4 regions of the Embleya sp. NPDC001921 genome follow, and region 1 is predicted to be linked to each of the others. Evidence: riboswitches for the same ligand, from Rfam matches in the RefSeq annotation. Region 1 holds a riboswitch; each other region holds the start of a gene.
The links. A riboswitch is a leader RNA that binds a small molecule or an ion and turns the genes downstream of it on or off. The one in region 1 is predicted to bind cobalamin.
Positions count from the first base shown of each region.

Region 2: it holds a riboswitch for cobalamin, as region 1 does, so the genes downstream of both, ACWCPW_RS06305 (cob(I)yrinic acid a,c-diamide adenosyltransferase) here and ACWCPW_RS12070 (CoA-acylating methylmalonate-semialdehyde dehydrogenase) in region 1, are expected to answer to the same signal.
Region 3: it holds a riboswitch for cobalamin, as region 1 does, so the genes downstream of both, ACWCPW_RS04245 (prenyltransferase/squalene oxidase repeat-containing protein) here and ACWCPW_RS12070 (CoA-acylating methylmalonate-semialdehyde dehydrogenase) in region 1, are expected to answer to the same signal.
Region 4: it holds a riboswitch for cobalamin, as region 1 does, so the genes downstream of both, metE (5-methyltetrahydropteroyltriglutamate--homocysteine S-methyltransferase) here and ACWCPW_RS12070 (CoA-acylating methylmalonate-semialdehyde dehydrogenase) in region 1, are expected to answer to the same signal.

Region 1 is NZ_JBSFEO010000008.1:144,373-151,939, reverse strand. It holds gene ACWCPW_RS12090 (iron chaperone) at 1-81, opposite strand, end outside; gene ACWCPW_RS12085 (hypothetical protein) at 401-745, shown strand; gene ACWCPW_RS12080 (DUF1330 domain-containing protein) at 821-1,168, opposite strand; gene ACWCPW_RS12075 (hypothetical protein) at 1,245-1,436, opposite strand; cobalamin riboswitch at 1,652-1,821, shown strand; gene ACWCPW_RS12070 (CoA-acylating methylmalonate-semialdehyde dehydrogenase) at 2,024-3,523, shown strand; gene ACWCPW_RS12065 (acyl-CoA dehydrogenase family protein) at 3,528-4,670, shown strand; gene ACWCPW_RS12060 (enoyl-CoA hydratase/isomerase family protein) at 4,667-5,746, shown strand; gene mmsB (3-hydroxyisobutyrate dehydrogenase) at 5,743-6,669, shown strand; gene ACWCPW_RS12050 (enoyl-CoA hydratase) at 6,666-7,442, shown strand.
Region 2 is NZ_JBSFEO010000004.1:217,750-225,316, forward strand. It holds gene ACWCPW_RS06295 (DUF5708 family protein) at 1-138, shown strand, start outside; gene ACWCPW_RS06300 (Ig-like domain-containing protein) at 314-1,153, opposite strand; cobalamin riboswitch at 1,489-1,614, shown strand; gene ACWCPW_RS06305 (cob(I)yrinic acid a,c-diamide adenosyltransferase) at 1,673-2,266, shown strand; gene ACWCPW_RS06310 ((2Fe-2S)-binding protein) at 2,242-3,057, shown strand; gene ACWCPW_RS06315 (hypothetical protein) at 3,424-4,365, shown strand; gene ACWCPW_RS06320 (phosphotransferase) at 4,454-5,227, opposite strand; gene ACWCPW_RS06325 (hypothetical protein) at 5,283-5,600, opposite strand; gene ACWCPW_RS06330 (HAD-IA family hydrolase) at 5,836-6,516, shown strand; gene ACWCPW_RS06335 (L,D-transpeptidase) at 6,611-7,321, shown strand; gene ACWCPW_RS06340 (TerD family protein) at 7,406-7,567, opposite strand, start outside.
Region 3 is NZ_JBSFEO010000003.1:178,321-185,887, forward strand. It holds gene metE (5-methyltetrahydropteroyltriglutamate--homocysteine S-methyltransferase) at 1-825, shown strand, start outside; cobalamin riboswitch at 1,010-1,146, shown strand; gene ACWCPW_RS04245 (prenyltransferase/squalene oxidase repeat-containing protein) at 1,248-2,744, shown strand; gene ACWCPW_RS04250 (hypothetical protein) at 2,741-3,793, shown strand; gene ACWCPW_RS04255 (CbiQ family ECF transporter T component) at 3,757-5,025, shown strand; gene ACWCPW_RS04260 (ABC transporter ATP-binding protein) at 5,022-6,722, shown strand; gene ACWCPW_RS04265 (ECF transporter S component) at 6,719-7,567, shown strand, end outside.
Region 4 is NZ_JBSFEO010000003.1:170,177-177,743, forward strand. It holds gene ACWCPW_RS04215 (GNAT family N-acetyltransferase) at 1-509, shown strand, start outside; gene ACWCPW_RS04220 (IPT/TIG domain-containing protein) at 797-2,797, shown strand; gene ACWCPW_RS04225 (low temperature requirement protein A) at 3,289-4,608, shown strand; gene ACWCPW_RS04230 (signal peptidase I) at 4,651-5,022, shown strand; gene ACWCPW_RS04235 (flagellar hook-length control protein FliK) at 5,514-6,047, shown strand; cobalamin riboswitch at 6,268-6,488, shown strand; gene metE (5-methyltetrahydropteroyltriglutamate--homocysteine S-methyltransferase) at 6,645-7,567, shown strand, end outside.

The sequences.
Region 1 (7,567 bases):
CCCCTCCTTGGCGTGCTCCTTCATCGCGGCCCGCTCCTCGGCCGTGAAACCCTCGTACGTGCCGCTGTCGTCGTTGCCCATGACAGACCTCCCCCGTCGATGATCATGCTGTGAACGATCTTGAAATGGGACCTTATCCCGGCGCCACGGCAGCGACCAGTACCTATCGCGCGGACGGGCCGGGGTGTCCCCGGGGCTGCCGTTCGCCCGCGACGTCGTCCGGGCGTCGGCGCCGACCGAAGGCCCGTCGGCGGTACGGCCCGTGCCGGCCGAGGGTCTTCGCGGGGTCGCGCTCCCATTCGGCTCGACTCGTCGTCGACCTTTGAGCTCGACGCCGCGAACGGCACGGTTCGGGTGGCACGGCGCGGGTGGGTTGTCGTGGTGTCGTAGGCTCCGGGACATGCACAGCAGCCCGACGGAGCACGCACGCTGCCTTTACGGAGACGAGTACCGACCCACGCCGCCGTGCGACCTCGAACACCGGGAGTCCTCCTTCGTCGAGGAGCTGACCTTCGCCGACGCGGATTCGATTCTCGCCATGTTGCGCGAGTTGTCCCCACACCTGGTCGACGGCCGCCTGCCGGTCTGGATCCGCAACCTGTCCTACCGGCTCGTGCTCCTGCAACGACCGGACGAGCCCGCGCTGATGCGCGAGGCCGCCGAGAACCTGTGGCTGCACGGACCGGACTGGGACGACATCGCCGCGGACCTGACCAGGGCGGCGGACGCTCTGGGCTCGGGCTGAACCCGGGCCGAACCCGGGCCGAACCCTGGCTGAACCCGGGCCGAGCCCTGGCTGAACCCGGGCCGAGCCCGAGCGCTACTCGGCGCGAAGGGCCTCGCGCAGCGCCTGTACGGCGCCGCTCGGGTCGTAGCCCTCGGGCACGCCCTCGATCAGGATGATGTCGCCCTCGATGTGCCGCGAGCGCAGCGGCGCGATCATCCGGTACGCGGGCGAATCCCACCAGGCCCGCGCCTCGGCGATCCCGGGAAAGCCGATCATCACGACGTTCCCGACCCAACCCCCCTCCAATACCTCGTGCTGCGTGACGTGCACGAGGTAGCGGCCGCCGTACGGCGCGAAGGTGCCGGGGAGTTGCTCGATGTAGTCGGCGATCTCGGGGTGCGGGGCGGCGTCCCGCAGGTTGGCGATGACGTACGCGGGCATGTCTTAACCTCTCGGTCGATCGGGTCCACCGGACGAATTGGCGTTGCCTCGGGTCCGCTGCCGGGCCGACGGGTCGTCAGGCGGCCCGGGCGGCATGGGCGTTCGGGTTCAGGGCGACGCGGACCCGGGAAGGGGAGAGCACCGCCCGGACCCGCGGTATGCGGGCACGCGTCGACCGGTTCCGGGCCGCGGCGGCCGGCGCGTCACAGGCCTTCCAGCCGGCCGGGTAGTTCTCGACGGCAGCGGTGTAGTCGATGGCGCCGCTCATGGCGTCCGTCCTTCCCGGGTCGATCCGCCGGGCGTACCCGACGGGTTCCAGTGCTTTGACCTGCGCGGTTCCTGTCGTGCTTTCCGCAGGTCAAAACGTTACGGACGAACAACCGACCCGGAATCAGTCACGCATCAGTACTCGGACGAAGGTGGTCACCCACGCGATCAAGCCCGATCACCGCTGGACTTAGTAGGACGTCCGACTATATCGTCTTGAACTACAAGGTCCGCGGTGCAGGGAAGTCGGTGTGAATCCGGCACGGTCCCGCCACTGTGACCGGGGAGTGCGCTGCCGAGGCACCACGCCACTGGCGAAAGCCGGGAAGGCGGGCGGCGTATGTCGATCCGGAAGTCAGGATACCGGCCGCGGGTATATCCGTGTTGTCCACGAGGATGGAGCAAACACGCATGACGCCGGTCTGCGCACTCGCCCCGGACGATCTTGCGAACGTCGAGGTCGTCGGGCTCGCCTGACCACCCGCACGTGCCACCCGACCTCGGCAACCCCGCGCCCCGAAGCGGCGGTTGCCGTGGTCGGGTCATTGCCCCGCCTCCGGACCGCACCTGACGAGAGACAGGTCGTTCATGGTCCGCGAGCTTTCCCACTTCATCGGCGGCAGGCACGTCCACGGCGCGTCCGGCGCGTTCGGCGACGTGTACGACCCCAACACCGGACGCGTGCAGGCGCGCGTTCCGCTGGCCGACCGTGCCGACACGCTGGCGGCGATCGCCGATGCCGAGCAGGCACAACCGGCGTGGGCCGCCTGGAACCCCCAAAAGCGCGCCCGGGTGTTGTCCCGATTCCTGCAACTGGTCGAGCCCGAACGCGATTCGCTGGCCGAGCTGCTGTCGGCCGAGCACGGCAAGACCATCGCCGACGCCCACGGCGACCTGCAACGCGGCCTGGAGGTGGTGGAGTTCGCCGTCGGTATCCCGCACCTGCTCAAGGGCGAGTTCACCGACAACGCGGGTACCGGTATCGACGTGCACTCGCTGCGCCAGCCGCTCGGTGTGGTCGCCGGCATCACCCCGTTCAACTTCCCCGCGATGATCCCGCTGTGGAAGATCGCCCCCGCCATCGCGTGCGGCAACGCGTTCGTCCTCAAGCCGTCCGAGCGCGACCCTTCGGTGCCGCTGCGCCTGGCCGAGCTCTTCCTCGAGGCGGGGCTGCCGCCGGGTGTGCTGAACGTGGTCAACGGCGGCAAGGAGTCGGTCGACACGCTGCTGGAGGACCCGCGCGTCCAGGCGCTGGGCTTCGTCGGCTCGACCGCGATCGCCGAGTACGTGTACACCTCGGCCACCGCGCGCGGCAAGCGTGCCCAGTGCTTCGGCGGCGCCAAGAACCATCTGATCGTGATGCCGGACGCGGACCTCGACCAGGTCGTCGAAGCCCTGATCGGCGCCGGATACGGTTCCGCGGGCGAGCGCTGCATGGCGATCTCCGTGGCGGTTCCGGTCGGCGCGGAGACCGCGGACGCGCTGGTGGCCAAGCTCGTCGAGCGCATCGCCACGCTGCGGGTGGGCCCCTCCCACGACCGCGACGCCGACTTCGGCCCGTTGGTGGGTCGGGACGCGCTCGCTCGGGTCCACGACTACCTGGACATCGGCGTGCGAGAGGGCGCGAAGCTGCTCGTCGACGGCCGTGACGTGCGCGTCCCCGGCCACGAGGACGGCTACTTCGTCGGCGCGTCCCTGTTCGACCACGTCACGCCCTCGATGCGGGTGTACCGCGAGGAGATCTTCGGTCCGGTCCTGTCGGTGCTGCGCGCGGCCGACTACGAGGACGCGCTGCGACTGGCGAGCGAGCACGAGTACGGCAACGGCGTGGCGATCTTCACCCGCGACGGCGACACCGCCCGCGACTTCGGTCGCCGGGTGAACACCGGCATGGTCGGCGTCAACGTGCCGATCCCGGTGCCGGTGGCCTATCACACGTTCGGCGGGTGGAAGCGGTCCGGATTCGGCGACCTCAACCAGCACGGACCCGACTCGATCCGCTTCTACACCCGGACCAAGACGATCACCTCGCGCTGGTTCTCCGGTGCACGCGAGTCCGCGAGTTTCACCATCCCCACGATGGGCTGACCCGATGACGACCCTCACCGAGGATCAGCACGCGATCGTCGAGACGACGCGGGACTTCGCCCGCGAGCACCTGGCCCCGCAGGCGATCGAGTGGGACCGCACCAAGCACTTCCCGGTCGATGTCCTGCGCAAGGGCGCCGACCTCGGGCTCGGCGGCATCAACGTCCGTGAGGACGCGGGCGGTTCGGGTCTGAGCCGACTCGACGCCGTGCTGATCTACGAGGCGTTGGCCGGCGGCTGCCCGAGCATCGCCGCCTACTACTCCATCCACAACATGGTCGCCTGGATGATCGACCGCCACGGCACCCCCGAACAGCGCCACAGGTGGCTCCCGGACCTGTGCGCGATGCGCGGTCTGGCCAGCTACTGCCTGACCGAACCGGGCGCGGGGTCCGACGCCGCCGCGCTGCGCACGCGCGCGGTGCGCGACGGGGACGACTATGTCCTGCACGGGGTGAAGCAGTTCATCTCCGGCGCCGGGTCCTCGGCGGTGTACGCGGTGATGGCGCGCACCGGCGGGGACGGCGCCGACGGGATCTCCGCGTTCGTCGTGGAGGCCGACTCCCCCGGGCTGTCCTTCGGCGCGAACGAGTTGAAGATGGGCTGGAACGCCCAGCCCACCCGCCAGGTGGTCCTGGACGGCGTGCGCGTGCCGGTCTCCCACCGGCTGGGCGCCGAGGGCGACGGCTTCCGCATGGCGATGGGCGGCCTCGACGGCGGCCGGATCGGTATCGCCGCCTGCTCGCTGGGCGGCGCTCGGGCGGCCCTGGACGCCGCCGTGGCCCATCTCACCGATCGGGAGGCATTCGGCGCCAAGCTGATCGACGCCCAGGCATTGCGGTTCGAACTCGCGGACATGGCGACCGAGTTGGAAGCCGCACGCACGCTGGTACGGCACGCGGCGTCCTGCCTGGACCAGGGCGATCCCACCGCGCCGCAACTGTGCGCGATGGCCAAGCGGTTCGCCACCGACACCGCCTTCTCGGTGGCCGACCGCGCGCTGCAACTACACGGCGGCTACGGCTACCTCTCGGACTACGGCATCGAGAAGATCGTCCGCGACCTGCGGGTGCACCGCATCCTCGAAGGAACCAACGAGATCATGCGCGTGATCGTCGCGCGCGGACTGATCGGAGCGACCCGATGACCTCCACGACGGAGCACGAGACGGTACTGACCCGCCGTCAGGCGGGCGTGGGCCGCATCGTGCTCAACCGGCCCAGGGCGCTCAACGCCCTCACCCACGCCATGGTTCGCGGAATCGACGCCGCGCTCACCACGTGGGAGCACGACGAGGACGTACGACTGGTGGTGATCACCGGCGCGGGCGAGCGTGGGCTGTGCGCGGGCGGCGACATCCGGGCCATCCACGCCGACGCCGTCGGCGGCGGTACCGGTAGTCTGGACTTCTGGCGCGACGAGTACCGGCTCAACGCCCGCATCGCCCGCTACCCCAAGACCTATGTCGCCGTCATGGACGGCATCGTGATGGGTGGCGGTGTCGGTGTGTCCGCGCACGGCGGCCTGCGGATCGTCACCGAACGCTCGACGATCGCCATGCCCGAGACCGGCATCGGGTTCGTCCCCGACGTCGGCGGCACCCACCTGCTCGCCCGCGCACCGGGCGAGTGCGGCACCCATCTGGCGCTCACCGGTTCGGCGATCGGCCCCGGCGACGCGATCGCCTGCGGGCTCGCCGACCACTTCATCCCCTCGCATCGGCTCGACGCGGCCCTGGAGGCACTGGCCGGCCGCGACAGCGGCGAGGTCGTGGCGCGGTTCGCCGAACCGGCGCCGGGCGGTGAACTCGTCGAGCGGCGTGGATGGATCGACGCGTGCTATGCGGGCGACAGCGTCGAGGAGATCCTCGAACGCCTCGAGGCCGATGGGGAGCAGGCCGCGAAGCAGGCCGCCGAACACATCCGCGCCAAGTCGCCCACCGCGCTCAAGGTCACCCTGGCGAGCCTGCGCCGTGCCCGCGAACTCGCCTCCCTGGAAGCCGCGTTGGATCAGGAGTATCGGGTCTCGACGGTGGCGCTCGGCACGCCCGACCTCGCCGAGGGCATCCGCGCCCAGGTGATCGACAAGGATCGCGCGCCGCGCTGGTCCCCCGACACGCTCGAAGCCGTAACGCCCGAGCACGTCGCCGCATTCTTCGAGCCGCTGGGCGCACGCGAGTTGGGCCTGGCGATCTCGCCCCCGACCGAGGAGGCCGGCCGATGAACGCCGCGATCGCATTCGTGGGGTTGGGCAACATGGGCGGCCCGATGGCCGCCAACCTGGTCGCCGCCGGACACCGGGTCACCGGGTTCGACCCGGCCCCGGAGGCGCTGGATCGCGCGCGGGAGAGCGGTGTGCGGGTCGCCGCCTCCCCCGCCGAGGCCGTCGCCGACGCGGATGTCGTGATCACCATGTTGCCGGGCGGGCCGCACGTGCTGGACTGCTATCGGGGTCCCGCGGGCCTGTTGGCGGCGGCGCCCGCCGGTGCGGTGTTCGTCGACTGTTCCACCATCGACGTCGCGGACGCGCACGCCGCGCACGAGGCGGTGGGTGCCTCCGGGCGCCGCTCGCTGGACGCGCCGGTCTCCGGTGGGGTGGTCGGCGCGGTCGCCGGAACGCTCACGTTCATGGTCGGCGCCGCCGACGAGGACTTCGCTGCGGTCGAGCCGGTGTTGACCGCGATGGGCCGCCGCGTCGTGCACTGCGGTCCTCCCGGCGCCGGGCAGGCGGCGAAGATCTGCAACAACCTGATCCTGGGCGTCACGATGATCGCGGTCAGCGAGGCGTTCGTACTGGGCGAGCAACTCGGGCTCTCCCACCAGGCGTTGTTCGACGTGGCCTCCGCGGCGTCCGGCCAGTGCTGGGCGCTGACCACGAACTGCCCGGTGCCCGGGCCGGTTCCGGCCAGCCCGGCCGACCACGACTATCGACCCGGTTTCGCCGCGGCCCTGATGGCCAAGGACCTGCGGCTGGCCGCGAACGCGATCCGGGCGGGCGGGGTGTCCGCCGAACTCGGGCTGCACGCGGCCGAGGTGTACACGGCGTTCGCCGAGAACGGCGGCGCCGAGCGCGACTTCTCCGCCGTCATCCACGCCATCAGAGACCACGCCGACACCGGCGCGAACGAAGGAAACCGCACCGCATGAGCGACTACGAGACCATCCTGCTGGAGCGGCACGACCGCACCGCGGTGATCACCCTCAACCGCCCGAAGGCCCTGAACGCCCTCAACCTCCAAGTGATGGCCGAGGTCGTCGACGCCGCGACCACGCTCGACCGCGATCCCGACGTCGGCTGCGTGGTGATCACCGGGTCCGCCAAGGCGTTCGCCGCCGGCGCCGACATCAAGGAGATGCTGCCCAACGACTACATGGACGTCTACCTCGCCGACTGGTTCTCCGCGTGGGACCGACTCGGCGACGTCCGCAAGCCCACCATCGCCGCGGTCTCCGGCTACGCGCTCGGCGGCGGATGCGAACTCGCCATGCTGTGCGACATCCTCCTCGCCGCCGACACCGCCGTGTTCGGCCAGCCGGAGATCAAACTCGGCGTCATCCCCGGGATCGGCGGCTCGCAACGCCTGACCCGGGCGATCGGCAAGGCCAAGGCGATGGACCTGTGCCTGACCGGCCGCACCATGAACGCCGAGGAGGCCGAACGCGCCGGTCTGGTGTCGCGGGTCGTACCCGCCGCCGACCTGCTCACCGAGGCCCTGGCCACCGCCGGGATCATCGCCGGCATGTCCGCGCCGATCGCGATGATGGCCAAGGAGAGCGTCAACCGCGCCTTCGAGACCACCCTGGCCGAAGGTGTGCGCTTCGAACGCCGCCTCTTCCACGCCACGTTCGCCACCGCCGACCGGAAGGAAGGCATGGCGGCCTTCACCGAGAAGCGCCCGCCGTCGTTCACCCATCGCTGATCCAAGGGCCGGCGCGCGCCCGGCCCCGGATCAGGGGCCGGGCGGCCGGCCGCCGGGACGCCGCAGGGACGCACCCTGCGGCGTACCCGGCACCGGTATCGCGGACGGTGCGCCGCGCCGGAGTG
Region 2 (7,567 bases), on a different contig from region 1:
GCCCTGAAGCTTTTCGCGGACGACGTGGACACACCGGTGGTCGCGCTCGGGAAGATCGGCGTCGTGCTGCTGATCGTCGGCATCGCCGAGCTGCTGTACGGGCTCTACCAGCTCACCCAGGAGGCCCGGCAGGGCTGATCGGGGCGACACCGGCCGCGTCGGGGAAGCCCGGAAGGGCCGATCCGGGCGACGAGCCGCGGAAGGGCCGATCGGGGTGAAGAACCGCGGAAGGTCGATCGGCGCCGAGGAACCCCGGAACTGCCGATCGGGCCGAGGATCCGCGGAGCAGCCGACCGACCCGACCCGGGACCGCTCAGCCGCGCCGCCGCCGGCCCGGCCGACGGTAGGCGAAGAAGGCCAGGACACCCGCCCCCAGCAGGGCCGAGCCGAGGAAGGCCACGAGCAGCGGCCCGCCGCCCGGATCGATCCCGGCGTGCGGACGCGCCGCCGACGCGGCCGAGGGTGCGCGGAGTTCGTCGATGCCGCGATGGACGCCGAGCTTGCCCGCCCGGGTCTCGACCGGCCGGCCGGCCGCGCCCGGGCCGGCCGCCACGTCGACGCGTACGCTCGCGGTGGCCTCGCGGCCGAGCCGGTCGACGATCGTGTAGCGAAAACTGTCGCGTCCGGTGAAGCCCGGCCCCGGCGTATAGCGGAGCACCGAATCCGGCTCGCCCCGCTCGTCCGGCTGGAGCACCAGGCCGTGTTCGGGATTGGTGTACGACAGCACGACCAGCCCTTCGCCGGAGTCGCCGGCCAGGACCGGGACGTCCACCGACTCCCCGGCGCGCGTGCCCACCCGATCGGCGACGGCACGCGGGACGGGCGGCAGGATCGCCTCGGGCTCGCCCCTCGGCCGGAACCGGTGGCCGGACCCGACAGGGCGCCCGGCGCCGGCGTCCAGCAGCGCGGCGGATGGGGTGGGGCCTCCCGTTCCCGCGCCGAGGGGTTCGGCGGATGGGGTGTCGTGTCCCGACCCGCCGCCGAAGACCGCCGCGGATGGGGTCGGTCGCGTCGAGCCCGCATCGAAGTGCCGGACGGAGGCGGCGAGATGCCTTCCTTCGGCGCCGAACCACCTCGCGCAGGCGGCGGGATGCCCCGACCCGGCTGCGAACAGCGAGACGCAACAACCCAGGAGCACGCCCGCTCGACGCACCCGACCCACCCGACGCGTCGGACCGGCTGGTTCAGGTGTTCCGGACACCGTGGACACGCATACCTCCGGCACTGATTTCCCGGCACGGCCGGATCTCGGATCGACTCACCGGCACCCTCCGGTGCCCGCCGACACCCTTCGGCGCCGATACCGGCCGGAGCCGACGCCGGCCGAGGGAGCCGCTCTCGGAATCCGATCCTGGGCTTCGCCCGCGCCGGTCCGGGGCTCGGCACGCGGACCGGCGGCAAGCTTCACCCGCACGCGTGGCCCGGATCCGACGGTGGACCGGGCCCGTCGCGCGTGTCATGGTGGGAGGCGCAAGGCGACGGCGGTACGAGGAAGCCGGTGTGAATCCGGCGCGGTCCCGCCACTGTGATCGGGGAGCGACTCCCGAACCGGCCACGGCCCCGAGACGGGGTCGGAAGGCCGGGAGGAGCGATGATCCGAGAGCCAGGAGACTCACGTCGTCGCCACCTCACCCACCGGGGCGGATTTCCCCGAGAGAGGCCGGTGCCGACCATGTCCTTGGTTTTGAGCCGGATCCACACCCGTACCGGCGATGCCGGCACGACCGCGCTGGGCGACAACTCCCGGACGCGCAAGACCGATCCGAGGTTGGCGGCGTACGCCGACACGGACGAGACCAACGCGGCGATCGGGGTCGTGCTCGCGCTCGGCGACCCGGAACCGCGGACGCGCGCGGTGTTGGCGCAACTGCAACACGACCTGTTCGACGTCGGCGCGGACCTGTGCGCGCCGATCGCCGAGGGGGACACCCGGCTGCGGATCACCGAGGCGGACGTGGCCCGGCTGGAGGAGCACTGCGACGCGTTCAACGCGGAACTCGCCACGCTGCGTTCGTTCGTACTGCCCGGCGGCAGCCCGGCCGCGGCCCTGCTGCACGTGGCCCGCACCTCGGCCCGCCGCGCCGAGCGCTCGACCTGGGCGCTGATCGAGGCGGACGAGCGGGCGGCCGCGGACGGGCCCGCGACCGTCAACCCGCTCACCGCGCGCTACCTCAACCGGTTGTCCGACCTGCTGTTCGTCCTCGCCCGGCGGGCCGACGCCGGCGGTGCGGGTGATGTGCTGTGGCGTCCGGGCGACAGCCGCTGACCGGCGCGCGGTCGCGGTTCGACGTCGGCGGGCCATTGCGCCGGCTCGCCGACGTGGGGCCCTACTTCGAGCTGCGGACCGGGCCGATCACCGACGACGCGGGCTTTCGGCCGTTGGCCGAGTTGTACGACCCGGCCACGCCCGCCGCTTTGGCGGCCCGGGTGGAGCACGTACGGGGCCGGCTGCGGACCGAGGAACCGCGTGTCGCCGCGTCGATCCTGTATCTGGGCGTGGCCTCGCGGCTGTGGTCGGTGGCACTGGGTGCGGCGGTGCTCGGCCGGGTGGTGCCCGACCTGGATCCGGCCCGGACGTACTGGCGCTTCCCGGACACCGGGCCGGTCGAGGTGTGGGCGCCCGATCCGGCGCCGGTGCCGGTGCCGGACGACCGCTCGGGGATCGCGCGGCTGCACGACGCGGTGCTGCTTCGGCATCTGGTGCCGCTCGCCGGGGCGACTCGCGCGGTGGTGCCGGTCGCCGAGCGGCTGCTGTGGGGCAACGCCGCGTCTGCCCTGGTCGGCGCGGCCCGCGTGTTGCACCGGCACCTGGCTCCGGCAGAGCCGGAACTCGTCGCGGCCACAAGCATGTTCGCCGACGGCCTGTTGGCCGCCGGCCGGTTGCGCGGAACCGGCCTGCACGGTGCGCTCGGCGCGTTCCGCCGCACCACGTGCTGCCTGTACTACCGGATCCCCGGGGGCGGTACATGCGGCGACTGCGTCTTCCACGACAAGCCGCCGCGGCCGGCCCGGACCCGGATCGGGTCGTCGGGATCGGGCCGGGGCGGCGCGGGCTGAGCATCCCGGCCTGCCCGCTCGGTTCGCTCCGGGGCCGGGACCCGCCTGTCGGATCCCGCGCGGAGCGGCCGAGCGGGTGAACCGATCGGACACGCCGAGCCGCGCATCCGGGTGACATTCCCGGATTCTCGGCTCGATTGTTTCTAGCCTCGGCCACGAGACACCGAATCCGGCATCGACGAACCCGACCGCCGGGGCCGTGTCCTCGGTCCTGCCGGGTCTGCGCCCCCGGCAGGATCGGGGAGACGGCCCCGGCCGTCGAAGGCCCGCCGAGGACGCATGACCGGGCGCCCGCAGGGCAGGCGCCAGGCGCGGTCCTCGGCGGTGACGCGAGGACATCGAGACCGTGAAGAGGAGTACGCACCGATGAGTACCCCAGGCCGAGACTCCGGCGGCAGGTCCGCGTCGCGCGATCCCGATGAGGTCGCCGCGTTCCCGACCGTGCTTCCCCCCGCCGTCGAACCACCCACGCAGAGCGCACTCCCGCAACAGGAGCCGACGCTGAGCCGCAAACGTGAGCAACTGGATCACGCGGTGGAGGAGTTGACCCAGGTCGAGCCGCCCGAGACGGTGCACCGCAAGGTCGGCGAGGCCGCCGAGCAGGTCGGCCGAGGAGCCGGCCGCGCCCAGGAGCGGGCCCGACGCCGGGCCGAACGGCTCGAAGCGGCGACCGGCGAAGGCGCCGAGCAGGCCGCGGACACCGTCCGCGACCGGGCCGGGCAGGCCAAGGACGCCGCGCGGGAGGGGGCCGGGCAGGCGAGGAAGGCCGCCCGGGACCGGGCCGAGCAGGCCAAGGACGCCGTCCAGGACCGAACCGAGCACGCCAAGGACGCCGCCCGGCAGCGGGTCGAGCAGGTCAAGGAGACCGCCCGGCACAAGACCGCGAAGGCCAAGGAGGCGGTCGGCCACCGCACCGAAGAGCTCATCGAGGCGGCCGGACACCGCGCCGAGCAGGCCAAGGAAGCCGTCGAGCACCGGGCCGGAGAGCTCAAGGAAGCCGCCGGACATCGCGCCGAGGAGCTCAAGCAGTCGGCCGGTCACCGCGCCGAGGAGCTCAAGGAGGCGGCCGTACACAAGGCCGGGCAGGCCCGCGAGGTGGCCGGGGACCGGGTCGGACACGCCAAGGACCGCACCGTCGAGGTCGGACACACCGCCGGCAACCAACTCTTCGACCACACCCCGGATCCGCTCCGGCACGCGACCCTCACCGGCTCGGCGGAGATCCGCCGGCGCCCGGTGCCGGCCGCTGCCGCCGCGGTCGTGACCGTGCTCGTCCTGATCTGGGCGATCCGCAGGTCGCGCCGCTGAATCGAGCGCGCCGACCGCCCGGCCGCACCCGTCACCCCGGCCGCGCCGACCCTCGGGTCGGTGCTCCGGGCGCGGCCGGAAACGCGGCTCAACGGCCCACCGCGTCCTCGGTCCACCTCCGCAACATCCGCCGGGTCGGCGCGTCCGCACCGGGTCCGTACTTCGCGGGCGCCGTCGCCGCGATCGCGACCCGTACGTCCGCCTCGGCCCGTTCCGCGCCCCGCGCGTACTCGGCCGGCAGCGTGGCGTCCAGCGTCGCGGCCAGCTCGGGCTCGGCCGCGTGCGCCAGGATCAATCCGCTCAGGTCCTCACCCGGCAGCCCATAGCCCGCGTGCGACCAGTCGAGCAGCACGACGTCCTCCTCCCGCGCGATCAGGTTCACCGGCCGCAGGTTCAGGTGGCAAGGCACGTACGGCAGTTCGGCGGTCCGAGCGGCCAGCGGTCCGACCGGGGGCGGGCGCTCGAACAGCCAGGACGGTCCGGCCGGTCGGGGCACGGCCTGCGCGGCGCCGAGCCGCCGGGCGAAATCGGCCCACCGGTCGAGGTCCCACGTGGACCCGGACCGCCCGCGCACGAAGTCCAGCCACAGTGCGACCGACCCGTCCCCGCGCGGATCCGCGCGCAGCCGCCGCGGCGCGGTCAGCCCGAAGTCGGCGTAGACGGTGTGCGCGAAGCCGCTCTCGTACGCCTCGACCTCCCGGGCCCAGTAGCGCGGATTGGCCGCCGCCGTGCCGTCCGGTGTCGCGAGCTTGAGCACCGCGTCCCTACGGCTGCCCAGCACGTGCCACACGTCGGCGTGGGTGGACAGCGGTGTGGCGCCCAGCGGGGAGCCCAGCTCGGGCGGTACGGACTCGATGCGCACCGGCGGCGGCGTGGCGGGCTCACTCAGGATCGGCTCCGGGACGGTGGGCCGGCGGTCAACGGAAGACCGGGGCTCGGGGCGGGCGCCGGCGGCCGATGTGGTGCCGGTAGGCGAGCAGCGAGGTCGAGCGACGAGCGTGCCGCGCCCGACCCGATCGCACGGTGTGCCCGGCCGGCCGGGGCACGGTGGGCGGCGCGAGCGGGGTCGGGGTGGGCGCGACGGGTTCGACCGCCGGCCGCGCGGTGGACGGCATGGGCAACGGGGTGGGCGGCGGCGGGGTCAGCGAGCCGAGCATGCGGTCCTCGAGCCAGGAGAGCCCGGGTATCAGCAGGAACATCACGATCGGTGCGAGCAGGGCGAGGACCAAGTACATGATTTGCCGCCTGAGGGTGAGCTCATCCGGGCCGTAGTGACCACCTAGCCGGTGACGATCGGCGCAAACGTGACGGTTAGGCAACGAAGGCCGTTGGCCCAGGTCCGAAGATGATCGGTTTCGATCAATAACTGAGCTATGTGGGTGACCGATCAACCCAACGTGATCATGTCCAACGTGGTCATGAGCGGGGAAGGCCTCGACGCTCCGCCGCCGTTCCTGTCAGCCTGTTCGGATGGCGAACGACGGCACCACGCTCGACTGTGACGCGATCCTGTTCGATCTCGACGGCGTGTTGGTGGACTCCCACCCGCTGATCGAACGCATCCTGCGGGCGTGGGCGGCCGGTCGCGGCGTGGACCCGGACGCGGCGGTCGCGGCGTCGTACGGCCGTCGCGACATCGACCTGGTGCGCGTGGTCGCCCCCACGCTGGACGCCGAGGCCGAGGCCGCGTGGATCGTCGAACGCGAGGAGCGCGACTTCACCGGCATCCTCGCGATGCCCGGTGCGGCCGGCCTGCTCGCCGCACTGCCCGCGGCGCGCTGGGCCATCGTCACGTCGGGCACCCGCAAGGTGGCGAGCGGGCGCCTGCGCGCGGCGGAACTGCCCGAACCGGTGTACATGGTCACCGCGGAGGACGTTCGCGAGGGCAAACCGGCCCCGGAGGGCTACCTGCGTGCGGCCGGTCTGCTCGGTGTGCGACCGGACCGCTGCCTGGTGGTGGAGGACGCGGAGAGCGGTGTGCGGGCGGCGGAGGCGGCCGGGATGCGCTGCCTGGGCATCGGTGCGGCCCTGGCCGAGGGCGAGATCGGCGCCGCGTTGGACGCGTGGGCCCGGGACCTGCGGCCGGTGGACCCCGAAGTGGTCACGGCCGGACATGTCCGGCTGAACATTCACGCGAATGGGTCAAACTAGGGACGCAACCTCTGGGGCCCCATCCGCGTCTACAAGGGAGCACGACTCGGGGAACACTCCACATTTGGGTTTGGGTCGGGAGAGGCACCACTCGATGAAGAAGACTCGTATATCCCTCGCGGTCACCGTGACCGCGATCCTGGCCTTGTCGGCCTGCAACTCCGGCTCGTCGAGCGATTCGACCGCGAAGGCCGGTGCGCAGTCGCCGCTGCCCGTGACCTCCTCCTCCGCACCGGTGACGCCGGCGCCCGAGAGCACCGCTCCGAGCTCGGCCCCGCCCACGAGCACCGCGCCGAGCAGTGCCGCGCCGTCGTCGGCGACCCCGAGCACGGCCAAGCCCGCCGGCAGCAGCAAGCCGCCGACCACCAAGCCGCCGACGAGCAAGCCGCCGACCACCAAGCCCGCCCCGCCCAAGCCGCAGGCCGGACTGGACGAGCGGTGCCTGACCGGCCGGGCGATCTGCATCGACAAGCGCACCGACCGCCTCACCTGGGTGATCGACGGCAAGGCCCAGTACTCGGCCGACGTGCGCTTCGGCTCGGCCGAGACGCCGACCCGCGAGGGCGCGTTCAGCATCAACTTCAAGAGCCGCGACCACGTTTCGACGCTGTACCACACGCCGATGCCGTTCGCGATGTTCTTCTCCGGCGGCCAGGCCGTGCACTACTCGGCCGACTTCGCCGCCCGCGGCTACAACGGGGCCTCGCACGGCTGCGTGAACGTGCGGGACAAGGGTCTCGTGCAGCGGCTGTTCAACGAGACGCGCGTCGGCGACAAGGTGATCGTCTACCGCTCGGCCAAGTAGGCCGCACGACCGCCCGGCGCCCGGCCGGTCCGGCTACCGCTCGGCCACGACGACCGAGCGGTATCGACCCGCCGGGTGGCGGGATCAGCGCTCGCCGGGCGAGCGCACCGTCTTGAACTCCGCCGGACCCGCGCCCATTTCGAAGGTGCCGTCCGCGTAGAGCATCGGGCGACGCTCCTGCATCAGCTTCGAGTACTTCTCCACGTGCTGGATCGAGACGCCGTCGGGGTCGGTGAAGTCGACCAG
Region 3 (7,567 bases), on a different contig from region 1:
GAACGCAACGACATGGTGCAGTACTTCGCCGAACAGCTCACCGGATACGTGGCCACCCGGCACGGCTGGGTCCAGTCGTACGGCACCCGGTACGTGCGCCCGCCGATCCTGGCCGGCGACATCTCCCGTCCCGAGCCGATGACCGTGCGCTGGACCTCGTTCGCCCAGTCGTTGTCCGACCGCCCCGTCAAGGGCATGCTCACCGGCCCCGTCACGATGCTCGCGTGGTCCTTCGTCCGCGACGATCAGCCGCCCGCCGTCACCGCCCGGCAGGTCGCCCTGGCACTGCGCGACGAGGTCGACGACCTCGAGGCCGCCGGTGGTTCGATCATCCAGGTGGACGAACCAGCGCTGCGCGAGACGTTGCCGCTGCGTGCCGCGGACCACGCCGAATACCTGGCCTGGGCCACCGAGTCGTTCCGGTTGACCACCTCCGGCGTGCGTGCGGCCACCCAGATCCACACGCACATGTGCTACGCCGAGTTCGGCGACATCGTGCAGGCGATCGAGGACCTCGACGCCGACGTGATCAGCCTGGAGGCCGCCCGTTCGCACATGCAGGTCGCCCGGGAACTCGCCGCCCACGGCTACCCGCGCGAGGCCGGTCCCGGCGTGTACGACATCCACTCCCCGCGCGTCCCGAGTGCGGAGGAGGTGACCGGTCTGCTGCGCGAGGGGTTGACCGCGATCCCCGCCGAACGGCTGTGGGTCAACCCCGACTGCGGCCTCAAGACCCGCGGTTGGCCCGAGGTCCGCGCCTCGCTGGAGAACCTGGTGGCGGCGGCGCGCGAGGTACGGGCGACGCTCCCCGACACCGCGTCCTGAGTCGGGGCCGCCGGGGCGGGGGCAGGCACGCCCCGCCCCGGCGGCCCGGGGCGTCGCGGCCGGCACGCGCGCCCGAACGGCGCGCGATCGTCCACCACGGGACCACGGTTGGTGACGAACGGCACCGTCGACCGCCCGCCCGTGCTGTTGTCCGACAGTCGGAATGCTCCGTATGCTCCACACGCCGGCGTGTGTCGGCACCCTCAACTTCATAGTTCGAAACCCAGGGGAAGCCGGTCGAAATCCGGCGCTGACCCGCAACCGTAGGCGGTGGCCGACAGGCCGCCGCGAGTCGGAATGCCTGGGTGCGTACGAATTGAAGGCTCCAGCTGTCGTGGACTACACGCTGAGGCCCGGACGCCCGACCGATGCCCGGCATCGGTCGGCTCCCGGGACGCGTTGGTCTCGGAAGGGTCCCATCGATGTCCTGGCTCACCGTGAGAAACACCGGCGCCGTCGCGGTCTGCGGCGCGGTCCTGGTCGCGGCCTCCCCCGTCTTCTCCGCGTCGGCCGACGCCGCGAACCCGCACGCCGACAACGCCGCGGCGGCGGCGAAATGGCAGGCCGGGGAACTGGTCGACGGCGGCATACCGGGGTTCGCCGGCTCCGACTGGGGCCTGACCATCGACACGATGATGGCGTTGGCCGCCACTCGCTCGCAGCCCACCGCGCTCAAGGCCGCGGGGGACGCGGTGGCCGCCAACATCCGCAAGTACAACAGCGCCGAGGAGTGGGGCATGCCCGGCTCGCGGATCGCCGGCGCCACCGCGAAGGTGCTCTTCGCCGCCGTGGTCGCCGACCGCGATCCGACCGGGTTCGGCGGCCTGGACATGCGCGCCGAGACGCTCGACCTGATCGCCGGGGCGGACGCCGGCGACGACACGGGTCGGATCCGGGACAAGCTCACCGGCAGTCCCGACTCGAGCAACGCGTTCGCGCAGTCGCTGGCCGTGCTGGGCCTGGCCCGCAGCGGCGGAGTGCCGCAAAGCGCGGTGGACTTCCTGCTCAAGCAGCAGTGCCCGAGCGGCGGATTCCGGTTGTATCCGGGCCAGTTGGGCAGCACCGGCGCGACCTGCCAGGACACGCCCACCACCGTGCTCGACCCGGACTCCACCGGTATGGCCGTACAGGCGCTGCTCTCCGCCGCGGCCGAGAGCAAGTCGGTCGGTGCCGCGGCCGCGGCCCAGAAGGGCGCGGATTGGCTCAAGTCCAAGCAGCGCGAGGACGGTTCGTTCGGCGGCTCCGGACCCACCGCGGCATCGAACACGAACAGCACCGGCCTGGCCGGCCAGGCCCTGCACGCGGCCGGCTACCCGGCCGAGGCAGACAAGGCCGCCGCGTGGGTGGCCAAGCACCAGATCACCGCCGGCAACGCGGGCGCCGCGACCGAGGACGTCGGCACGATCGCCTACAACGCGGAAGCCCTCACCTCGGCCCGGACCGAGGGCATCCCGGACTTCCAGCGCGACCAGTGGCGCCGCGCGACCCCGCAGGCCCTGCTCGTGCTGGCCGATGTCCCGCTGGGTGACCTCGGCAAGGCGCCCACCGAGCCGACCGGCACCGTCACGACCTCGCCGGGGCCGACCGACTCCGGCACCCCCAGGCCCACCGGCTCGGCCACTCACACCGGGTCCCAAACGCCGTCCGCGTCGACGTCCGCCACACCCACCACCTCGCTCACCCGGACCGCGAGCGCGTCGATCACCGCGTCCGCGACGACCACGACCGGCGCCGGTAACGGCGGCTCGGTCTCGGGCGGCACGAGCAGCTCGGGCGGCGGCGGCACCACGAAGGGCGGCGGCAGCCTCGCCAGGACCGGCGCCCAGGTCGGCGGACTGCTCATGCTCTCCCTCGGACTGGTCGGCACCGGCCTCGCCGTCCGCGCCGGCGCGCGGCGCAAGAACGGAAAGCACACATGAGGCGCCCGGGACGCGGCGGCCGAACTGCCCGCCTGGTCGCCGCGCTCGCCCTGCTCGTGCTGTCGGCCGGCGCCCAATCGACACTCGCCGCGCCGACCGCGCACGCGGTCGACACCGCCAAGGGCACCCCCGGCTACTGCCCGGACGCGAACGGTGTGACGGTGGTGATCGACTTCCAGGAACTGGGCGGCACGACCATCGTGCGCTGCGCCCGCGGGGACCAGGCCACCGGCCACACCGCGCTCAAGAACGCGGGCATCGAGATCACCGGTGTGGCCCGCTGGGGCGAGGCCTTCATCTGCCGGGTCGAGGGCAAGCCCGGCGCCAACTCCGAGCCGTGCATCGACACGCCGCCGGCGAGCGCCTACTGGTCGTACTGGCACTCGCCCAACGGCGGTTCGTGGACGTACAGCCAGTGGGGCGTGATGAACCGCAAGCCGCCGCCGGGCAGCTTCGAGGGTTGGTCGTTCGCCAAGAACAAGACCGAGACCACCAACCCGCCCCCGCGCGTGGCACCGGTTCGCCCGGCGACTCCCACGCCGCCGAATCCGCCCGCGACGAACAACCCGCAACCGCCGCCGGCCGACGGCGGATCGGGCGGCGGCACGACCGCGGCCGGAAGCGGAGGCCGCGCCGGCTCCGGCGGGGGCGCGTCGGGCACGACGGGGACGACGTCGGCGGGTTCGACGACCACGACTTCGGGAACCTCGGGCACCTCGGGCACCGACCCCCTCGCGCCGGGGCCGGGCGTAGCCGGCAACCCGATGGAATCGGAGCAGCCCACCGAGTCCGCGGCACCCTCGGCCTCCGCCGCGGCCGAGACGTCCGCGAGCGCCTCCACCGATCCGGGTTCACCGGGCCCCTCCACTCAACCCTCCGGCATCACTCCACAGGGTCAGACCTGGACCGGTGGCGAGGAGTCGGCGACCGGGAAGCGCGACGGGATCCCGCCCACGACCATCGCCGGGACAGCCCTGCTCGTGGCGATCTGCGCGGCGGCCGGGTTCACCACGTGGCGTCGACGTACGCGCGCCGACGGGTCGAGTTGAGCACGCCCCGGGCGGGGCACCGGCCCTATGCCGCAGCGTTTGGGCGCGGCGGCGGCCGGTTGCCGCGCACCGTGCATCCCGGCGCGTGGTGGTTGTGGGCCCTGGGCCTGGCCACCGCCGCCAGTCGCACCACCAATCCGCTGCTGCTGGCGCTGATCCTGGCCGTGGCCGGATTCGTCGTCGCCAACCGACGCGGCGACGCGCCGTGGGCGCTCGCCTTTCGCATGTACCTGTTCCTGGGCCTGTTCATCATCGTGATGCGCGTGTTGTTCCGGATCGTGTTCGGCGCGGGGGCCGCGAGCGGCCATGTGCTCGTCGACCTCCCGGAGATCCCGTTGCCCGCGTGGGCGGCGGGCATCCACCTGTTCGGCCCGGTGGCTCTGGAGCACGTGCTGGGCGGGTTCTACGACGGACTGCGGCTGGCCACGATGATCGTGTGCCTGGGCGCGGCGAACGCGCTCGCGAGCCCGAAGCGCATGCTCAAGGCGGTGCCCGCGGCACTGTACGAGGTGGGCGCGGCCGTGGTGGTCGCGTTGTCGGTGGCACCGCAACTGATCGAGAGCGTGCATCGGGTCCGCCGGGCCCGCCGGCTGCGCGGCGGCGCGCAGAAAGGCATGCGGGCGCTGCGCTCGATCGCGATCCCGGTGCTCCAGGACGCGCTGGACCGGTCGCTCGCGCTCGCCGCCGCGATGGACTCGCGCGGGTACGGCCGCAACCGGCACCTGCCCCGGGCCATCCGGCTGCTCACCGGCGTCTTGACCCTGGTGGGACTGATCGGCGTCTGCGTGGGGGTGTACGCGCTGCTCGACGGCAGCACCCCGCGCTATCTGGGCGCGACCATGCTGCCCGGCGGGATCGCGGTCGCCGGCATCGGCTTCGTGCTCACCGGCCGGCGGATCAACCGCAGCGTCTACCTGCCGGACCGCTGGCGGTTCGCCGAATTCGCGGTCGCCGCGTGCGGGTTGGGCACCGGCGCGCTGCTCTACCTGACCAGCCGGATCGACGCCGGGAACCTCTATCCGTCGCTGAGCCCGCTCGCGTGGCCCGAGCTGGCCCCGCTGCCGGTGCTCGCGCTGGTCGTGGGCGCGCTGCCCGCGTGGCTGGCACCGCCGCCCCCGCTCACCGTGCCCCGGCTCGGCGACACCGTGCCCCGGCCGGAGACGACGGACCGCACACCGACCCCGGGCCCGGCCGACGCCGGCACCACCATCAGGGAGAAGTCCGTCCGGTGATCGAATTCCGCGACGTCACCATCACCTACGCCGACGCACCCGAACCCGCGCTGCGCGACGTCGAACTGAGCATTCCCGAAGGGGAGTTGTGCCTGGTCGTCGGCCGCACCGGGGCCGGCAAGTCCACCCTCCTGGGCGCGATCAACGGTCTGGTCCCACACTTCACCGGCGGCACCCTGCGCGGCAGCGTGCTGGTCGACGGCATCGAGACCCGCTCCCGGCCACCGCGCGAGTTCGCGCACCTGGTCGGCGTGGTCGGGCAGGACCCCCTCGCGGGCTTCGTCACCGATACGGTGGAGGAGGAACTCGCCTACGGCATGGAGCAGTTGGCCATCCCCTCGCCGGTCATGCGCAAGCGTGTCGAGGAGACCCTGGACCTGCTGGGCATCGCCGAACTACGCCATCGCCCGCTGCGCACCCTCTCCGGCGGCCAACAGCAACGCGTCGCGATCGGCTCGGTGCTCACCGCGCACCCGCGCGTGCTGGTGCTGGACGAGCCCACCTCCGCGCTGGACCCGACCGCCGCCGAGGACGTACTCGCCGCGATCACCCGGCTGGTCCACGACCTGGGCATCACCGCGATCGTCGCCGAGCACCGGATGGAGCGTGTGGTGCAGTACGCCGACCGACTCGTGCACCTGCCCGGCGACCGCACGGTCCGCGACGGCCCGCCCGCCGACATCCTGGAAACCTGCGACATCGCCCCACCGGTGGTCGAACTCGGTCGGCTCGCCGGTTGGTCACCCCTGCCGCTGTCGGTGCGCGACGCCCGCCGCCTGGCCGCGCCGCTGCGCGCCCGCCTGGCCGGCCGTACGCCGCCGCGGCCGCGTCCGCCCGCCGACTCGTCGGCGTCGTTGTTGACGGCGCGCCGGATCATCGTGCGCTACGGCGACGTGATCGCGGTCCGCGGCCTGGATCTGGACCTGCTCCCCGGGCAGGTGACCGCGTTGATGGGCCGCAACGGCTCCGGCAAGTCCTCGCTGCTGTGGGCCCTCCAGGGCTCCGGACCCCGCCAGGGCGGCACGGTGGACGTCGCGGGCGACGACCCGGGCAAGGCCGCCCCGCAGCGCGCCCGCGCCCTGGTCGGCCTGGTCCCGCAAACCCCCGGCGACCTGCTCTACCTGGAGACCGTCGACGCGGAATGCGCCGAGGCCGACCGCGAATCCGGCGCCGAGGCCGGCGCGTGCCGGGCGTTGCTGGACCGCATCGCGCCCGACATCGACGGCGCCCTGCACCCGCGCGACGTCTCCGAGGGGCAGCGCCTCGCGCTCGTCCTGGCCATCCAACTCGTCGCCGCACCACAGGTCGTGCTGCTGGACGAGCCCACCCGGGGTCTCGACTACCACGCCAAACGACGCTTCGTCCACGTCGTGCGCGAACTCGCGGACGCCGGACGGGCGATCGTGCTCGCCACACACGACGTCGAATTCGTCGCCCAGGTCGCCGACCGGGTGGTGGTGATGGCCGAGGGCGACATCGTCGCGGACGGTCCGACCGCCGAGGTCGTGGTGTCCTCACCGGCGTTCGCGCCACAGGTGGCCAAGATCCTCGCGCCCGCGGAGTGGCTGACCGTCGCCGCGGTCGGTGACGCCTTGGCCGACGACGACACCGCGCGTTCGCGGCCCGTCCCGCGGGAGTCCGGGCCCGCTCCACGCGAGATTCGTGCCTGCGCCGCGGACCGGGAGACGACCGGATGACGATCGCACCGACCCCGACCAAGCGCGGCAACGCCATCCGGATCACCCCGCGCACCGCGATCGTGCTCACCATCGCCTCGATCGCGGGCCTGGCGATGTTCCTGTGGCCGCTGTTCGCCGCACCCTCCCCGGAATCGGCCGCGCACTCGGGCGACGCGCCGCTGATCTTCGCGGTCACCCTGCCGTTCGTGGTCGCGGTGGTGCTGGCCGAGATGACCAGCGGTGGTCTCGACTCCAAGGCGCTGGCCATGCTCGGCGTGCTGTCCGCGATCAACGCGGCGCTGCGCCCGCTGGGGGCCGGCACCGCGGGCATCGAGACGGTGTTCTTCATGCTCGTGCTGGCCGGGCGGGTGTTCGGGCCCGGTTTCGGCTTCGTGCTCGGCTGTACGTCCTTGTTCGCGTCGGCCCTGTTGACCGCCGGGGTCGGGCCCTGGTTGCCCTTCCAGATGCTCGCCTCGGCGTGGGTCGGCCTCGGTGCGGGGCTGCTGCCGCAACGCGTGCGCGGCAGGCGCGAGATCGTGATGCTGGCCGGCTACGGGGTGTTCTCCGCGTACGCCTTCGGCTTCCTGATGAACATGTGGTTCTGGCCGTTCCTGGCCGACTCGGAGAGCATGGTCGGCCCCGCGTTCGTACCCGGCGACGACATCCTGGACAACCTGCACAGGTTCTTCGTGTTCACCGTGCTCACGTCCACCTTCGGCTGGGACACCGGGCGCGCGATCACCAACTGCGTGGCGATCGTGCTGGTGGGCCCGGCGGTGCTGGCCGCGCTGCGCCGCGCGTCCCGCAAGGCGGCGTTCGACGCGCCGATCGCCTTCGAACCCGCCCGGGCGGACGCCGACCGC
Region 4 (7,567 bases), on a different contig from region 1:
TCGAGCGGTTGCGTTTCGAGTGGTCGCCGGACGTGGGCGTACCGGCCGGCTCCGGACGACTCACCTTCACCGAGGCCGACGACGACGCGTTCCTCGCCGTGTTCAGGCGGATCGCCGAGGGCAGCCTGGACGCGGAGACGCGCAAGGGCTTGGCCGCGCACGGCCCGGAGGTCGTCGCCCGCCAGGAGATGGACTTCTACCTCGGCTGCCCGGGCCGGCGCGAGTGGTGGCGCCTGGCACACACCGCCGACGGCACCCTGGTCGGCCTGGCCATCCCGTCCGCGACGCCCTACCACCCCAACGTCGGATACCTGGGCGTCGTCCCCGAGTTGCGCGGCCGCGGCTACGTCGCCGACCTGCTCACCGAGATCACCCGCCTGCACGCCGCCCGAGGCGCCGAACTGATCACCGCCACCACCGACACGACGAACGCCCCGATGGCCGCCGCCTTCCGCCGGGCCGGCTATCGCACCACCGAGGTCCGCATGGTCTTCTCGGCCCCCGAATAGCCGCCGGTCGAAGACCCCCGCCCCGCTTTCACACCGACGAATGGCCGCCGGTCGAGCACCCCCGCCCCGCATCTACACCAACTCCCGCCCCATCGCCGTCATTTGGCCATTTCGGTCACACGGCCACCCGCTCTCCCGGTACGTTTCCGGCGATGCACCGACGAATCGCGATCCGTGATTCGCGGCCGTCTCGATTCGGGTGGGGGCCCGAGGGTCGTACGGGGCGGGGATCGACGTGCCCCGATGGAGACGGCCGGGTGTGGTCCATCTTCAGGGAGGGGATCCCGATGTCGCTCCGTTCCGCGCTCCACGGCCACGAACCCAACCGCCGGCGCCGCCGCCGGTCAGCCGAGGCACCCGACCAGCGCCACCCGCGCCGAACGCGCCACCCGTACGGCCCCCGCCGAGGCCCCAACCCGCGCGGGCCGATCGCCCTGATCGCCGCCGCGGCCCTGCTCCTCGCCGGCCTGGTCGCCCAGGCCGCTCCCGCCTCCGCCGCCCGTCCCGGCGTGTCCGCCTACGTCGCCAACTCGGGCTCGAACACGGTGTCCGTGATCGACACCGCGAACAACACCACGACGGCGACCATCCCGGTGGGCAGCGGTCCCTACGGGCTCGCCGCCAACCACGCGGGCACCCGGGTCTACGTGGCCAACTTCGGCGCGGCCGGCGTCTCCGTGATCGACACCGCCACCGACACCGTCACCGGCACCATCGCCACCGCCGGCGCGCCGTTCGCGATGGCCGTCGACCCGACCGACACCCGCCTGTACGTCGCCCAGGACAACTCCGTTCTGGTCGTGGACATCGCGACCAATACCCCCATCGCCACCATCGCGGTCGGCACCGGCCCGATCGCCGTACTGGTGGCCCCGGACGGCGCGCACGTGTACGCCGTCAACAACGCCGGCCACAACGTCTCGGTGATCGACACCGCGACCGCCACCGTCGGCGCGACCATCGCACTCGGCGGTTCGCCGGACGGTGCCGCGCTCAGCCCCGACGGCAGGCGCCTGTACGCCGTGGACGACCAATCCGGTCTGTGGGTCCTCGACCTGACCGCCGGCGGCGCGCTCGCCGCCACCGTCCCGATCGCGGAGGGCAGCAACGTCGCGGTGAACGCGGCCGGGACCAGGGCCTACGTCTCCGCGTTCCCGGCCGCCGTCAAGGTGGTCGACCTGACCACGAACACGGTGATCGACAGCGTGGCGGTGGGCAGCTATCCGGCCAACCTCACGCTGCACGTCGCGGGCGGATTCGTGTACACCACCAACGCCGTGTCCGGGGACGTGTCGGTGATCGACACCGCGTCCGACACCGTGGTGGCCACCATCCCGGTCGGGAACACCCCGTACGGCATCGTCGTCGTCGGCGTCCCGCACCCGCGCACCATCACCTCGGTGACCCCCGGCTCCGGCCCCGCGGCCGGCGGCACCGCGGTGACCGTCACCGGGACCGGATTCACCGGCACCACCACCGTCGCGTTCGGCGCGACCCCCGCCCCCTCCTACACCGTCGTCGACGACACCACCATCACCACCACCGCGCCGCCCGGCACACCCGGCACCGTGGACGTCACCGTGACCGGCCCGGGCGGCACCAGCGCGACCACGCCCGCGGACCGCTTCACCTACCTGGCCGCCCCGACGGTCACCTCGGTCAGCCCCGGCTCCGGCCCCGCGGCCGGCGGCACCGTGGTCACCATCACCGGCACCAACCTCGCGGGCGCGACCGGCGTCACCTTCGGCCCCGGCCGGCCCGCCGGCTCGGTGTCCTGCACCGCGACCACGTGCACGGCGACCGCGCCGCCCGGCCCGGCCGGTCAGGTGGACGTCCAGGTGAGCACCGCCGGCGGAACCAGCGCGACCGGCCCCGGCGACCGGTACACCTACATCGCGAGCGCGGCCGATGTGGCGGTGACCCTCCGGGCCACCGGCGTGCCGTCGTTGTTCAACGCGCGCATCGACTACACGGTCACCATCACCAACAGGGGCCCCGACGCGCTCGGTTCGGCCACCGTCACGGCGCCGCTGCCGGTCCCGATGACCGTCACGTCACCGGACTGCTCGGTGGCCAACCGCACGGTGACCTGCACGGTAGGGCCGCTGGCCGGGAACGCGGCGACCACCCGGCACTTCAGCGCACCGGTCGCCCTGCTCAGCCTGGGCGCCGAGTACGAGGTCACCGCGAGCCGGGTGGCGAGCACGCCCAACGATCCCAACCCGGCGAACAACAGCTCCTCGGCCTCGTGCACCGCGATCACGTCGTTGCTCATCTTCTGCTCCTGAGCCGGCCTCGCCCCCGGGCGACCGGACCGCGCGGGCCCGGGGGCGACCTGTCCGCGCGGCGGGGGCGACCGTCCGCGCGGGCTGGGGGGCGACCGGGTCCGCGCGGTTTCGGGCGACCGGACCGCGTGCGCCAGGTGCGGGGCGCGACGCCCCGGACGCGCGAGCGGGCGCCGGCCCGAGACAGCCGATATACGCGGGCCGCCGTCGGTGCCGGGTAGCCGGAACACGCGAGCCACTGCCCCGAACCGCCTCCGACGGGTAGACAGGGGATCTGCGGCGGGCCGGACTACCGGCCCGCCGCGGCGTGTGCCCGGGCTACGCCGATCGCGAACGCGACGGAACCCCCCTGTGCCGAAGCGGAAGTCGCGATGATGATGGGCCCGCGCACGCGCGCGACCACTCCGGACCGGGTCGCATCCCGGTCGGACCGCACTTCGGTGCCGCGCCTCGGCCCCCGATGGGCGCACCCCGGGACACACGAAAGCGAACGCATGAGCCCTTCCTCGACACCCCGTGAACCCGATCGGATCGACGCCTCGATACCGGCGCCGCCCACATCCGCGAAGACGCCGCCGGCCGGATCCGCACCCGAACCCGCGGCCACGCCCGGACCCGAATCCGACCTCGACCTCGGCTACGAGATTCCCCTCGAACTCCCGCACGACCCGAGCGAAACGCCGGCCGAGAACGAGCGGCCCACCGGCGTGACCCCGATCGAGTTGTTCTTCGACCTCGTCTTCGTCTTCGTGCTCACCCAGGCCACCCACCAGGTGGAGTCGCACCCGGGCTGGACCGGGCTGCTCCAGGGCATGTTGCCGCTGGCGGCGATGTGGTGGATGTTCGGCGCGTTCAGTTGGTTGACCAACGCGGTCCGCCCCGACGCGACGGTGGTTCGGTTGCTGCTGGCGCTCACGATGACCTCGTTCTTCGTGATGGGCCTGGACCTTCCGTACGCGTTCGACCCGGACGGCTGGGCGTTCGGCCTCGCGTTCCTGGTCGCCGTCGGGATGCACGTCGCGCTGTTCCTGACCGCGTCCGAACCCTCGGCCCGCTCCGGGATCTTGCGCCTCGCGCCGTTCAACGCGGCGGGCGGCCTGCTGATCCTGGTCGCGCCACACCTGCCGGACGCCGGCACCTGGGTGTGCTGGGCGGCCGCCGTGGCGGTGCTGTACCTGTCGATGGTGATCGGTCGGGTCCGCGGCTTCGTGGTCGAACCGCATCACTTCGTCGAGCGGCACGGTCTGATCATCCTGATCGTGCTCGGCGAATCGGTCGTGGCCGTCGGCATCGGCGCCGGTGGTCGGCCGGTCGACTGGAAGCTCGCGGGGGGCATCCTGCTCGGCATCGCGGTCGCGACCGGCATCTGGTGGTCCTACTTCGGCAGCGACGACGAGCGCACCGTGCGCGCCATGTCGGAGGCATCGGTCGAGCGCCGACAGATGCTCGGCTATGTGGCGTTCGGCCTGGCCCACGCGGTGATGATCGCGGGCATCGTGCTGATCGCGGCGGGCATCTCGGACGCCATCCACCACCTGGGCACCGACACGAACCGCTGGTGGCTGGGCACCGGCGTGGCCACCTTCCTGGTGGGTCACGCGTGGCACCGCTACGTGCTGGCCACCGGCCCGGTCGAGGGACGCATCGTCACCGCGGTGGTGGCGGTGCCACTCGTCGCCTCCGTCGCGAGCACGGGCTGGGCGGTACTCGCGGTCACCACGGTGCTCCTCGCGCTCATGACCGTGTCCGACCACCTCCGTCAGGTCCGCGCGGCGGAGGAGCCGGACGCGCGGCAGGTGACCGCGGCTGCCTGACCCCTCATGGCCGGGGAGCCTGCTCTGCTAGCGTCCCCGGCCATGAACGACAGCGTGTACGTGGGCAACGCGGGCCCGGACGCGGCGCTGGACCGGGGTTGGCTGCTCGGCCATTTCAAGGACGTCGGCGATCCCCGGCACAGCGAGGCGGTGGAGATCAAGTGGGGCGTGCACCCGCCCGGCGACGCACGCGCCGAGTGGGTGACCGGTGAGGCGCGGACCGCGCTGCTGATCCTGATCAGCGGCCGGTTCCGGGTCGAACTGCCGGGCCGCAGCGTGTTGTTGGCGAAGCAGGGCGACTACGTGGTGTGGGGTCGCGGGGTCGACCACTCCTGGGCGGCCGAGGAGGAGTCGGTGGTGCTCACGGTGCGGTGGCCGTCCGTGCCGGGGTATCGGGTGGGCGAACCCACCTGAGCGGCGGCGCGAGCGCCGCCATCGCGGCCCGCCTCCGCGGCCCCCACCGCGCCGACCACCGTGTCGGCCGGCCTCCCGGGCGGTGCCTCCCCGGGCGGCGCCTCCCGGGCGGTGACGAACGGCACCGCGGATTGCTCGGGTGACCCGTTGTACGACGGGCAGCTCATCTCATACGCTCCGCAAGCCGACTCCGTCCGGGTCGGCGACATAACCGCATAGTTCGCAATCCAGGGGAAGCCGGTCGAAATCCGGCGCTGACCCGCAACCGTAGGCGGTGGCCGACAGGCCGCCGCGAGTCGGAATGCCTGGGTTCGAACGAGATGAAGGCTCCAGCGGTCGTGGACTGCACGCTGAAGCCCGGATTTCACGTCCGGCGGTGTCCCGTCGGCGCGATGCCGGGGGTCGGCGGTCCTGTGAGGAACATCGCTCGGCCCGGTCGGCATCGGTTCCGCCGCTCGTGCCGACGCCCGTCGCACGAAGGGAATCCGCACGTGAAATCTGTGGGGAACAAGGCTCGAATAGGCCGGTTGGTCGGGGCACTCGCCCTGCTCCTGCTGCCCGCTACCGCCCAGATCACCGTGAGCGCACCCGCCGCCTACGCCATCGACCCCACCAAGGGCTCCGCCGGCGTCTGCCCGGACGCCAACGGGGTGACCGTGATCGTCGACTTCCAGGAACTCGGCGGCGCCACGCTCACCCGCTGCGCGCCCGGCGATCAGGCCACCGGTCTGGCCGCGCTCAAGAACGCCGGCTTCCGGATCCAGGGCACGAACCGGTGGGGCGAGGCATTCATCTGCCGGATCGAGGGCAAGCCCGGCACGGACACCGAGCCCTGCGTCAACACCCCGCCGGCGTCCGCGTATTGGTCGTACTGGCACGCGCCGAACAACGGCACCTGGACCTACAGCTCGTGGGGCGCGACCAACCGCAAGCCCCCGCTGGGCAGCTTCGAGGGCTGGTCCTTCTCCAAGGACAAGACCTCCACCACCAACCCGCCCCCGCGCGTGGCCCCCACCCGCCCGTAGCGCCGGCCCGACGTCGGATCCGAAGCGATCCCGTCCTCGGCTCCGCAACCATGCTCGTTCCGCCGGGTCACCGCCGCCGCGCTTGACCCGGTCGGGACGAACGCCGCGAACGGACCGCGCACGCCTGCCCGATCGGCGCAGGCGCCGGCATCCGCGTCTCGCGTACGTCCTTTCACCGTCCACCGAGTGGACTCGCGTCCCGGAGCCGCCCGTCGCCGGCTAAGCTGACGGACGCAGTCGGTTCGCCCTGCCCGCCAGGCAGGCGCGTCGCAAGAGGGAACCCGGTGTGAATCCGGGACTGCCCCGCAGCGGTGAGTGGGAACGACCGCCGTCAACAGCACTGGGCCCGAATCGGGCCCGGGAAGCGACGGCCAGTAGGAGTCCGCCCTTTCGGTGGACGCGCCCACGAGTCCGAAGACCTGCCACTGCCCGTGCGCCGATGAGGCGCGCGGTGATCTCGGTGACCTCGTGGGCGGGTCGGCGGACAACCCGGTGGCACACGTGCGCGACAGCGCCGAAACGGCCCCGCGGCTTGCCAACCCTTCGCGCCCTCGATCCGTCCCGGGATTCCGGAGACAACTCGCGAAGGAGAGTTCCGTGACCACCAAGTCCGCAGCCGCGGCAACCCGCGCCACCGTGTACGGCTACCCCCGACAGGGCCCGCGCCGGGAGTTGAAGAAGGCCATCGAGGGCTACTGGGCCGGTCGGGTCACCGCCGACGGGCTTCGCGACACCGCCGCCGAACTGCGCCGCGCCAACCGCGGTCGGCTCGCCGATGCCGGCGTGCACGAGGTGCCCACCGGCGACTTCTCGCTGTACGACCACGTCCTGGACACCACCGTGATGGTCGGCGCGATCCCGCCCCGCCACCGTGCGGCCGTCGAAGTCGACGCCCTGGACGGCTACTTCGCGATGGCCCGCGGCACCCAGGAGGTGGCGCCGCTGGAGATGACCAAGTGGTTCGACACGAACTACCACTACCTGGTCCCCGAACTCGGCCCCGACACCGTGTTCTCCGCGAACTCCGTCAAGCAGGTCGCCGAGTTCGAGGAGGCCGTCGCACAGGGCCTGACCGCGCGTCCCGTACTGGTCGGCCCGATCACCTACCTCCTGCTCGCCAAGCCCGCGCCCGGGGTCGCGGCCGACTTCCAGCCGCTGACCCTGTTGGACCGACTGTTGCCGGTGTACGCCGAGGTGCTCGCCGATCTGCGCGCGGCCGGTGCCGAGTGGGTGCAACTGGACGAACCCGCGCTGGTCCAGGACCGCAGCTTCGCCGAACTCAACGCCATCGCACGTGCCTACCGCGACCTCGGCGCGCTCACCGACCGGCCCAGGCTGCTGGTCGCCTCGTACTTCGACCGTCTCGGCGAGGCGTTGCCGATCCTGGCCAAGGCGCCGATCGAAGGGCTCGCCCTCGACTTCACCGGAGCCGCGTTCGCCAACCTGGACGCCCTGGCCGCCGTCGGCGGACTGCCCGGCAAGCGCCTGGTCGCCGGCGTCGTCGACGGGCGCAACGTGTG